DNA from 2 places in the Oscillibacter sp. KLE 1728 genome. Region 2 is predicted to be linked to the other one. Evidence: riboswitches for the same ligand, from Rfam matches in the RefSeq annotation. Region 2 holds a riboswitch; the other holds the start of a gene.
What was found. A riboswitch is a leader RNA that binds a small molecule or an ion and turns the genes downstream of it on or off. The one in region 2 is predicted to bind magnesium.
Positions count from the first base shown of each region.

Region 1: another riboswitch for magnesium. It lies ahead of mgtE (magnesium transporter); the one in region 2 lies ahead of mgtE (magnesium transporter).

Region 1 is NZ_CAKVVF010000005.1:27,756-31,964, reverse strand. Features, by position in the region: gene QVE23_RS01110 (polysaccharide deacetylase family protein) at 1-490, opposite strand, end outside; gene QVE23_RS01105 (macro domain-containing protein) at 647-1,183, opposite strand; gene QVE23_RS01100 (beta/alpha barrel domain-containing protein) at 1,362-2,027, shown strand; M-box (ykoK) riboswitch at 2,092-2,262, shown strand; gene mgtE (magnesium transporter) at 2,506-3,855, shown strand; gene selD (selenide, water dikinase SelD) at 3,931-4,209, opposite strand, start outside.
Region 2 is NZ_CAKVVF010000002.1:17,140-21,348, forward strand. Features, by position in the region: gene uvrB (excinuclease ABC subunit UvrB) at 1-646, opposite strand, end outside; gene QVE23_RS00390 (JAB domain-containing protein) at 963-1,640, opposite strand; M-box (ykoK) riboswitch at 1,857-2,019, shown strand; gene mgtE (magnesium transporter) at 2,128-3,510, shown strand; gene QVE23_RS00405 (DUF1540 domain-containing protein) at 4,108-4,209, shown strand, end outside.

The DNA.
Region 1 (4,209 bases), on a different contig from region 2:
GCTGGGCGGCCTGATCCATCTTGCCCAGGTTTGCGTGGCGGTAAGAGTGGCTGCCGATCTCGCAGCCCATGTCCGCCGCCCGGCGGACTGCCTCCGGCGCCTTGGGGAGATTCCGCGCCACTTCGAAGAAGGTAGCCACCGCGCCGTGCTCCTCCAGAATATCCAAAATCTGGTCCGTGTAGACCGCGTGGGGACCATCGTCAAAGGTCAGGGCCACCATGGGGCGGGTGGGATCCACCACCCGCTGGGGCTCCGGCAGCGTCTCCACGGGAGTTCCGCCGCCCTCTTCCGGGGAGGGCTCCGAAGCATTCTCCCCGCCTGCCTCCTGGCTGTCCGGGAGGAGCTCCGGCATCTCGCCGGGAGCGGGGAGAACCTGAGCCGGGGGCGCCTCTGACACCAAATGCTCCGGCGGGGTCTTGGCGGGGGTCACAATGGTGCCGCAGGAGCTCAGCAGCAGGCAGGACAGCAGAAGGGAAACCAGTCGTTTCATGATGGGATACCTTTCTTTCATCTCTTGTTTGAGTCTATCATACGGAATGCCCCGGGAAAAATCGGGTCAAAACGGATACAAAAAGGTCAAAAAGAGTGACAAAAGAAACGAAGAGTGACAAACGCCGGAGCGGGAAAGGTCCCGCTCCGGCGTTCTTTACATCCGCTGGTCCTTGCCCTCCGCGTACCAGAGGTTCCAGGTCCGGCGGTAGACCTCTGCCGCCTGCTCCGAATGGCAGACCATCCGCACCCGCTCCGGCAGGGCATGGTCCGCCAGGAAGTCCATGATGGCCCGCAGGGCCACGGTGGCCGCCAGCGGCAACGGATACCCGTAGACTCCCGTGGATATGGAGCAGAAGTCCAGGGTGCGGATGCTGTGGGCCTCCGCCAAAAGCAGGCAGCTGCGGTAGCAGGAGGCCAGCAGGGCCGCCTCCCCCTGCTCCCCGCCCTGCCAGACGGGACCCGGCGTGTGGATCACATACCGGGCCCGCAGGCGGTAGCCCGCCGTCAGCTTGGCCCGCCCCCGCTCGCAGCCCCCCAGCGTCCGGCACTCCGCCAGCAGCTCCGGCCCCGCCGCCGCGTGGATGGCCCCGTCCACCCCGGCGCCGCCCAGCAGCGTGGGATTGGCCGCGTTGACAATGGCCTCCGCGTCCGAACGGGTGATATCTCCCACCAGAATGGAAAAGCGATCCATAGCCGTCCTCCTGTTCCCCTGTGCCGTCCCGACACATCTCGTCTCTTAACAGTATATCTCCCGCCGGAAAAAAAGCAAGCCCGGATCCGGGCTTGTCCCGCGTGGCTTCCTGCGGTATAATTTGCCTGTGAACAACCACCTGTGCCCGGCGTTCTGCCGCCGGGAGAAAGGAGTCCCTATGGCAAAACAGGTCCCCTCCTACACTGGGACGCTGCGCAATCACTCCCTGACCATCCCCGCCTGCGTCAGCGAGTGCAGCGGCATCCGTATTTTCGGCCGGCGCATCAAGTCCCTGGCCTTTTCCACCGATGTAGCCATCATCAAGAACATCAACGCGGATGCCATCATCGCCGTCTATCCCTTCACGCCCCAGCCGGTGATCTCCCAGGCCATCATCAGCGTGTCCGACGTGCCGGTATTCGTGGGCGTGGGCGGCGGAATCACCACCGGCTCCCGCTCCGTCCGGCTGGCCATCCAGTCCGAGCACCAGGGTGCCTACGGCGTGGTGCTGAATGCCCCCACCTCCGACGATGTCATCCGCCAGATCAAAAAGGTGGTGGACATTCCCGTGGTCATCACGGTGGTCTCCGCTCACACGGACATCGGCAGCCGCCTGGAGGCGGGAGCCGACTTTCTCAATGTCTCCGGCGCCGCCGCCACGCCGGAGATCGTGGCGGAGATCCGCCGGGACTTCCCGAAGGTTCCCATCATCGCCACCGGCGGCCCCACAGAGGAGTCGATCCTCCGCACCATCCAGGCCGGAGCCAATGCCATTACATACACCCCGCCCTCCAACGGCGTGCTGTTCGCCCGTATCATGAACCAGCACCGGAAGGCGCTGTGAGGTCATGGCGAAAATTTTTTTGAGGCGACGGGGTTGACAAACGTCCGTCCAGGCGGTTATAATGACGGCGAATCGGTAGGTGAGGCTACCACGGGGATTCGGAATCATCCAAAGACTGCTGCCGCACAGTTGTGGAGACACAACCAGCTGGTCAACAGGCCGCGTCGACAACAAGGCGCCGCTTAACGCAGTTGCTACGCCCCGTGAAGCTAAAGCTTGGACGAAGACGCCCATTGTGTGCAGCTCTCCCTGCCGGATTTCCGGCAGGGATTTTTTTGCTGTGGAAAAGCACGGCCAAAAATTCAAACGCGCCATTTCCCCGTCCCTTCGGGGCAGCTGGAAAGGATGCGCAAAACCTCACACAGCCGATGTTCCTAACGCGCGAACGCGCATAGAGTTTTATGCAGAAAGGAGGTGCGGACCATGGAAAGCGCCAGTCAGCCACCCAGACAATACAGTCGAAAGCGAGGTAACGACTATGACCATGTTCAACAAGGATCAGATCTTTCAGCTTTTGGAGAGCCGGGACGGCGAGGCGCTCCGCGCCCTTTGGCAGGGCCGCGGCGCCGTGGACATCGCCGCCCTCCTGGACTCCGTGGAGGACGGTGCCCGGCAGGCGGCGGTGTTCCGCACGCTGCCCAAGGACCTGGCGGCAGATGTGTTCTCCTATCTCCCCGGTCCCACTCAGGCCACCCTGGCCCGCTCTTTCGCGGACGGGGAGCTGCAGCAGATTTTTGACGCCCTGCATCTGGACGACGCGGCGGATTTTCTGGAGGAGCTTCCCGCTAACCTGGTGACCCGCATCCTCCGCTCCGCCAGCCCTCAGCGCCGTATGGCGGTAAATGCCCTGCTGCGCTATCCGGCGGACAGTGCCGGCAGCGTCATGACGCCGGAGTTTGTCTCCCTCCGGCCGGGCGATACGGTCCGGCAGGCGCTGGATACCATCCGCCGCACCGGAATCCACAAGGAGACGGTCTACACCTGCTATGTGCTGGAGCACCGGCAGCTGCTGGGCGTGGTGTCGGCCAAGGACCTGCTGACAGCCGCGGAGGATGCCGCTGTGGCGGACCTGATGGTCACGGATGTGGTATCTGTGGGTACGCTCACAGACCGGGAAGAGGCCGCCCGGCTCCTGGCGAAATATGACCTGCTGGCCTTGCCGGTGCTGGATGGAGAGGAGCGGATGGTGGGCATCGTCACCGTGGATGATGCCATGGATGTCCTGACGGAGGCCGCCGCAGAGGATCTCTCCATCATGGCGGCGGTGACGCCGGACGAGAAGCCCTACTTCGCCGCCTCCGCCTGGGAGCACGCCCGCCATCGGGTAGTGTGGCTGCTGATTTTGATGCTGTCCGCCGCCATCACCGGCTCTATCATCACCCGGTACGAGGACGCCATCTCCGCCGTGCCCCTGCTGGTGGCCTTTCTACCCATGCTGATGGACACCGGCGGAAACTGCGGCTCCCAGAGCGCCACGCTGGTGATCCGGGGGCTGGCTCTGGAAGAGATCCGCCCCCGGGACGCGCTGCGGGTGATCCGCAAGGAGCTGGCGGTAGCCGCCATCGTCAGCGCCGTCCTAGCCGCGGCCAACGGCCTGCGGATCTACCTTCAGTACCATGACAGCGCCATCGCCCTGGTGATCTCCCTGTCCCTGGCGGCCACGGTGGTGCTGGCCAAGCTGGTGGGCTGTATGCTGCCCATTGCCGCCAAGCAGCTCCACATGGATCCGGCCATCATGGCCTCCCCCCTCATCACTACCATTGTGGATGCCGGGGCGGTGCTGATCTACTTCCAGGCCGCCGCCGCGCTCCTGCGCCTGCCCGTTTAAGGGTTCCGCCCGGTACGGGCGCAAAACAGGTGCCTGCCAGAAATCCGGCAGGCACCTGTTTCCCATTTTCGACTTTCACCGCAGGAAGATGCGTTTCCCGCCTCGGTAGGCCTTCACGACGCCGATCCGCTGGGCACTGGGAACGCGGCCCTGCAGCTCCCGGTGCAGCGCCTCCGCGTCTGCCGGGTCCACGGCCATGAGGAGGCCCCCAGCGGTCTGGGGATCATAGAGCAGGTCCTGTCTGCACAGCGCGGTCTCCCCTGCATCCACGCCCACCTCCGCAAAGGCGCGGTTACGGTACATCCCCGCCGGCAGCAGACCCATGTTTGCAAACTCCAGCGCCTCCGGAATCAG
Region 2 (4,209 bases):
AGAACTCCACCCGGATGGCGTGGTCCCGGTAGTAGGCGGGGTAGATCTCCACCGTGTCCCCCCGGACCCGGAACATGTTCCGCTCAAAGGCGATGTCGTTGCGCTCGTAGCGGATCTCCACCAGGCGGCGCAGCAGCTCATCCCGGTCCCACTCGGCCCCCACCCGGAGGGACACCACCAGGTTGGCAAAATCGTCCGGCTCGCCCAAGCCGTAGATGCAGGACACGGAGGATACTACGATCACGTCCCGCCGCTCCAGCAGGGCACAGGTGGCACTGAGCCGCAGCCGGTCGATCTCGTCGTTGGTGGAGGCATCCTTGGCGATATAGGTGTCCGTATGGGGGATATACGCCTCCGGCTGGTAGTAGTCGTAGTAGGAGACGAAGTACTCCACCGCGTTGTTGGGGAAGAACTCCTTGAACTCCGCGCACAGCTGGGCGGCCAGGGTCTTGTTGTGGGCCAGCACCAGCGTGGGCCGCTGCACCTGCTCGATGACCTTGGCCATGGTAAAGGTCTTGCCGGATCCGGTAACGCCCAGCAGCACCTGCTCCTTCAGCCCGTTCTCGATGCCCTCCGCCAGCGCGGCAATGGCCTGCGGCTGGTCCCCGGAGGGTTGATATTCAGATACGACTTCAAATTTCGGCATAGCGGCATTCCCTCCACCCATCAAACAGATTTTCAGCCACGGCCATCCTATCACACCCGTCATCTTTTTGCAACATTTGTTCGACTTTTATCAAAGGAACCATGCCTTGAAAAAAGCGAAGGGGCAAAAAAGGAAGGGGGGACTAGGGGAACCCCTCCGGTTTTCCCCAGTTCGTTCGCCAGCGGCGAAGGAAGAACTTGAAGTCATTTTCGCCGCGGCGTGTACGTGGCAAAATACCCCGACCCAAGCGCCTTGGGCGCGTTCGCCAGTCCACAGACTGGTGGTGGGGGTTCTAAAGGGGGAGCCTGCTCCCTCTTTACCCCAGCAGGTCGCCGCTGTCCGCCATGGAGACGAAGTCCCGGTCCGCCACCACGATATGGTCCACCAGGCGGACGCCGATGGTCCGCAGGGCCTCCGCCACCTGGCGGGTGGCGGCCTCGTCGCTGGAGGAGGGCACCGCCACGCCGCTGGGGTGGTTGTGGGCCAGGATCACCGCGCTGGCGGAGGTCAGCAGCGCCATCTCCACCACCTTGCGGATGTTCAGGTCCGCGCTGGCCACGTCCCCCTCCGCCAGCCGCTTGCAGGCCAGGAGCCTGCCCTTGCGGTCCAGGCACAGCAGGAAGACCAGTTCCCGCCGCTCGCCGGCAAATCGCTCCAGCAGATAGGCCCCCGCCCGCTCGGAGGAGTTGAGGATGGTCTCCTGGGACGCGTCCGCTATGCGGGCCTTCCGGCTGAGCCGGGAGACCAGGGACAGCAGGATGGCCGCGCTCTCCCCGATGCCCTCCACCTTCTCCAGATCCTCCACCGGGGCGTTCAGCACGCCGGAGAGGGAGTCGTACCGCTCCATCAGGGCGTGGGCGATGGGGTTGGTGTCCCGCCGGGGGATGGCGTAGTACAGCAGCAGCTCCAGGGCCTCGTGGTCCGCAAAGCCCTCCAGCCCCGTCTCCAGAAACCGCCGGCGCATCTTCTCCCGGTGTCCGTCGTGTATGCCCATGGAGGGCCTCCTCTCGCTGAAACGCCCCGTTTCGGGCACAGATTTGGAACATCTTATTATACCACAGGCCGTCCTCTATCACAAGCGGGATTCCCATTTGTAAAATGGAGTGCAGCGGTATTTGAGGGGCCTGTAAAATTGTGGGGAGTTTTTTTCTGCCGCCTTGACAGGGGGCAGAAATTGGCATAATATGAAGAAAGAGTTTCGGCAAAACTGCATACCGTCCGGTAGGTAAGGCTACCACAGGGATACGGATCGCTGCCGCGGAGTGATGGAGACATCATGAGAGGGTTTGAACAGGTGCTATCGAACACGAAGGTATCATCTAATGTGATTTCACCGCCTTGTGAGGCTAAAGCTTGAACGGCCGCAGGGTCCGCTGATGCGGCGTCCCTGTTTTCACAAGGAAATTTCCGACTGCACCGGACAGGAGCGGCCGGGTTTTTTTGTTTTCTCAACCCCCAGCTTCACGGAGAGGAGGACGCGCATGTTTGAGCAGGAAGAGCAGCGGGACGAGCTGCTGGAAAAGATCGAGGATCTGATCTCCCGAAAACGCTATGCCGAGCTGCGCGACCTTCTGCTGCCCCTGGAGGCCCAGGACATCGCGGGCCTGTTCATGGAACTGGACGACAAGGTGCCTATGGTGTTCCGCCTGCTGCCCAAGGAGCAGGCGGCCGAGGTGTTCGTGGAGCTGGATTCTGAGGAGCAGGAGGTGCTCATCCAGAGCTTTTCCAACACGGAGCTGAAGGAAGTGCTGGACGAGCTGTACCTGGACGACGCGGTGGACATCGTGGAGGAGATGCCCGCCAACGTGGTCAAGCGCATCCTGCGCCACGCGGACCCGGACGTCCGCAAGAGCATCAACGAAATCCTGAAATACCCCGACGACTGCGCCGGCAGCATCATGACCACGGAGTACGTGGATCTGAAGGCCACCATGACCGTGGAGGACGCCCTGAAGCGCATCCGCCGCACCGGCCCGGACAAGGAGACCATCAACATCTGCTACGTCATTGACGAGGGCCGCCACCTGCTGGGGTATCTCTCCATCCGCACCATTCTGCTGTCGGAGGAGGACGACGTGGTGGGGGACATCATGGATACCCATGTGATCTCCGCCAACACCCTGGACGACCAGGAGGATGTGGCCCAGACCCTGAACAAATACGACTTCCTGGCCCTGCCCATTGTGGACACGGAGAACCGCCTGGTGGGCATCGTCACCGTGGACGACGCCATGGACGTCCTGCAGGAAGAGGTCACCGAGGATATCGAGAAGATGGCCGCCATCCTGCCGGGCGACAAGCCGTATCTCAAGACCGGCGTGTTTGAGACCTGGCGGGCCCGGACCCCCTGGCTGATGATGCTGATGTTGTCCGCCACCTTCACGGGGATGATCCTGACCCACTTTGAGAATTCCCTGGCGGCGGTGCCCATTCTGACCTCCTACATCCCCATGCTCTCCGGCACCGGCGGCAACAGCGGCACCCAGGCCTCCACGGCGGTGATCCGCGCCCTGTCGCTGGGGGAGGTCCGATTCAGCGATCTGCTGCGCGTGGTGTGGAAGGAGTGCCGCGTGGCGCTGATCTGCGGTGTGTGCCTGGCGGCGGCCAACTTTGTGAAGATGATGGTGGTGGACTGCTGGCTGCTGGCCAACCCCACCGTAACGCCCGCCGTGGCGGCGGTGGTGTGCTGCACCCTGGTGGGCACGGTGGCCTGCGCCAAGCTGGTGGGCGCCTCCCTGCCCATTTTGGCGGAGAAGATCGGGTTCGACCCGGCGGTGATGGCCTCGCCCTTCATCAGCACCATCGTGGACGCGCTGTCTCTGCTGATCTACTTCCGGTTTGCGACGTGGATTCTTGGTGTATAAAAAGAAACAGAAAGAGGAGCCTTACGGCTCCTCTTTTTCTTCTATAATGCAATGCTCGGCACCATACTCTAAGAAAATTCCTATAATCTCATTTCTGGTTCGTCCAGTTTTGCTGGCAATAGAATCTAATTTGTCCACTGTCTCTCTCTTAATTCGTATGGAAAATGTATGGTATCCGTCCGGTTTTTTTATTTTAATCTTCTTTTCCTTGCGTCCCACAATTAAATCGGACATGATATCACCCGCTTTCTAGTGCTTATTTTACACTTGATTTCTCAAAAAATATATGCTATATAAGATGTAGCATATATTTTATAGCATAAATTTTATAACATATTTTAGGGGATCAACAATGGACAATCAAATTTGCGCAAACTGCGCACACTACTACCAGCACTACATCCGAACGCACCGCCGTTTTGTGGAGATCCATGACGGCCATTGCGTCGCCGCGCCCCGCGCCAGGAATCGGACGCCGGACACGCCCGCCTGTGACAAATTTTTACCCAGGCCGGACCGTACATAACCCGGCCGCGCCTGCGCACACTAGAGAGCGGCGAAAGCCACACACTTTTTCACGCAGGAGGATCTTTTGTTATGACGAATACCAACAACGGCTGCGCCTGCACCCCCAACCAGAGCATCAAGTGCACGGTCACCAACTGCGCCCACCACTGCCAGGACCAGAACTACTGCGGT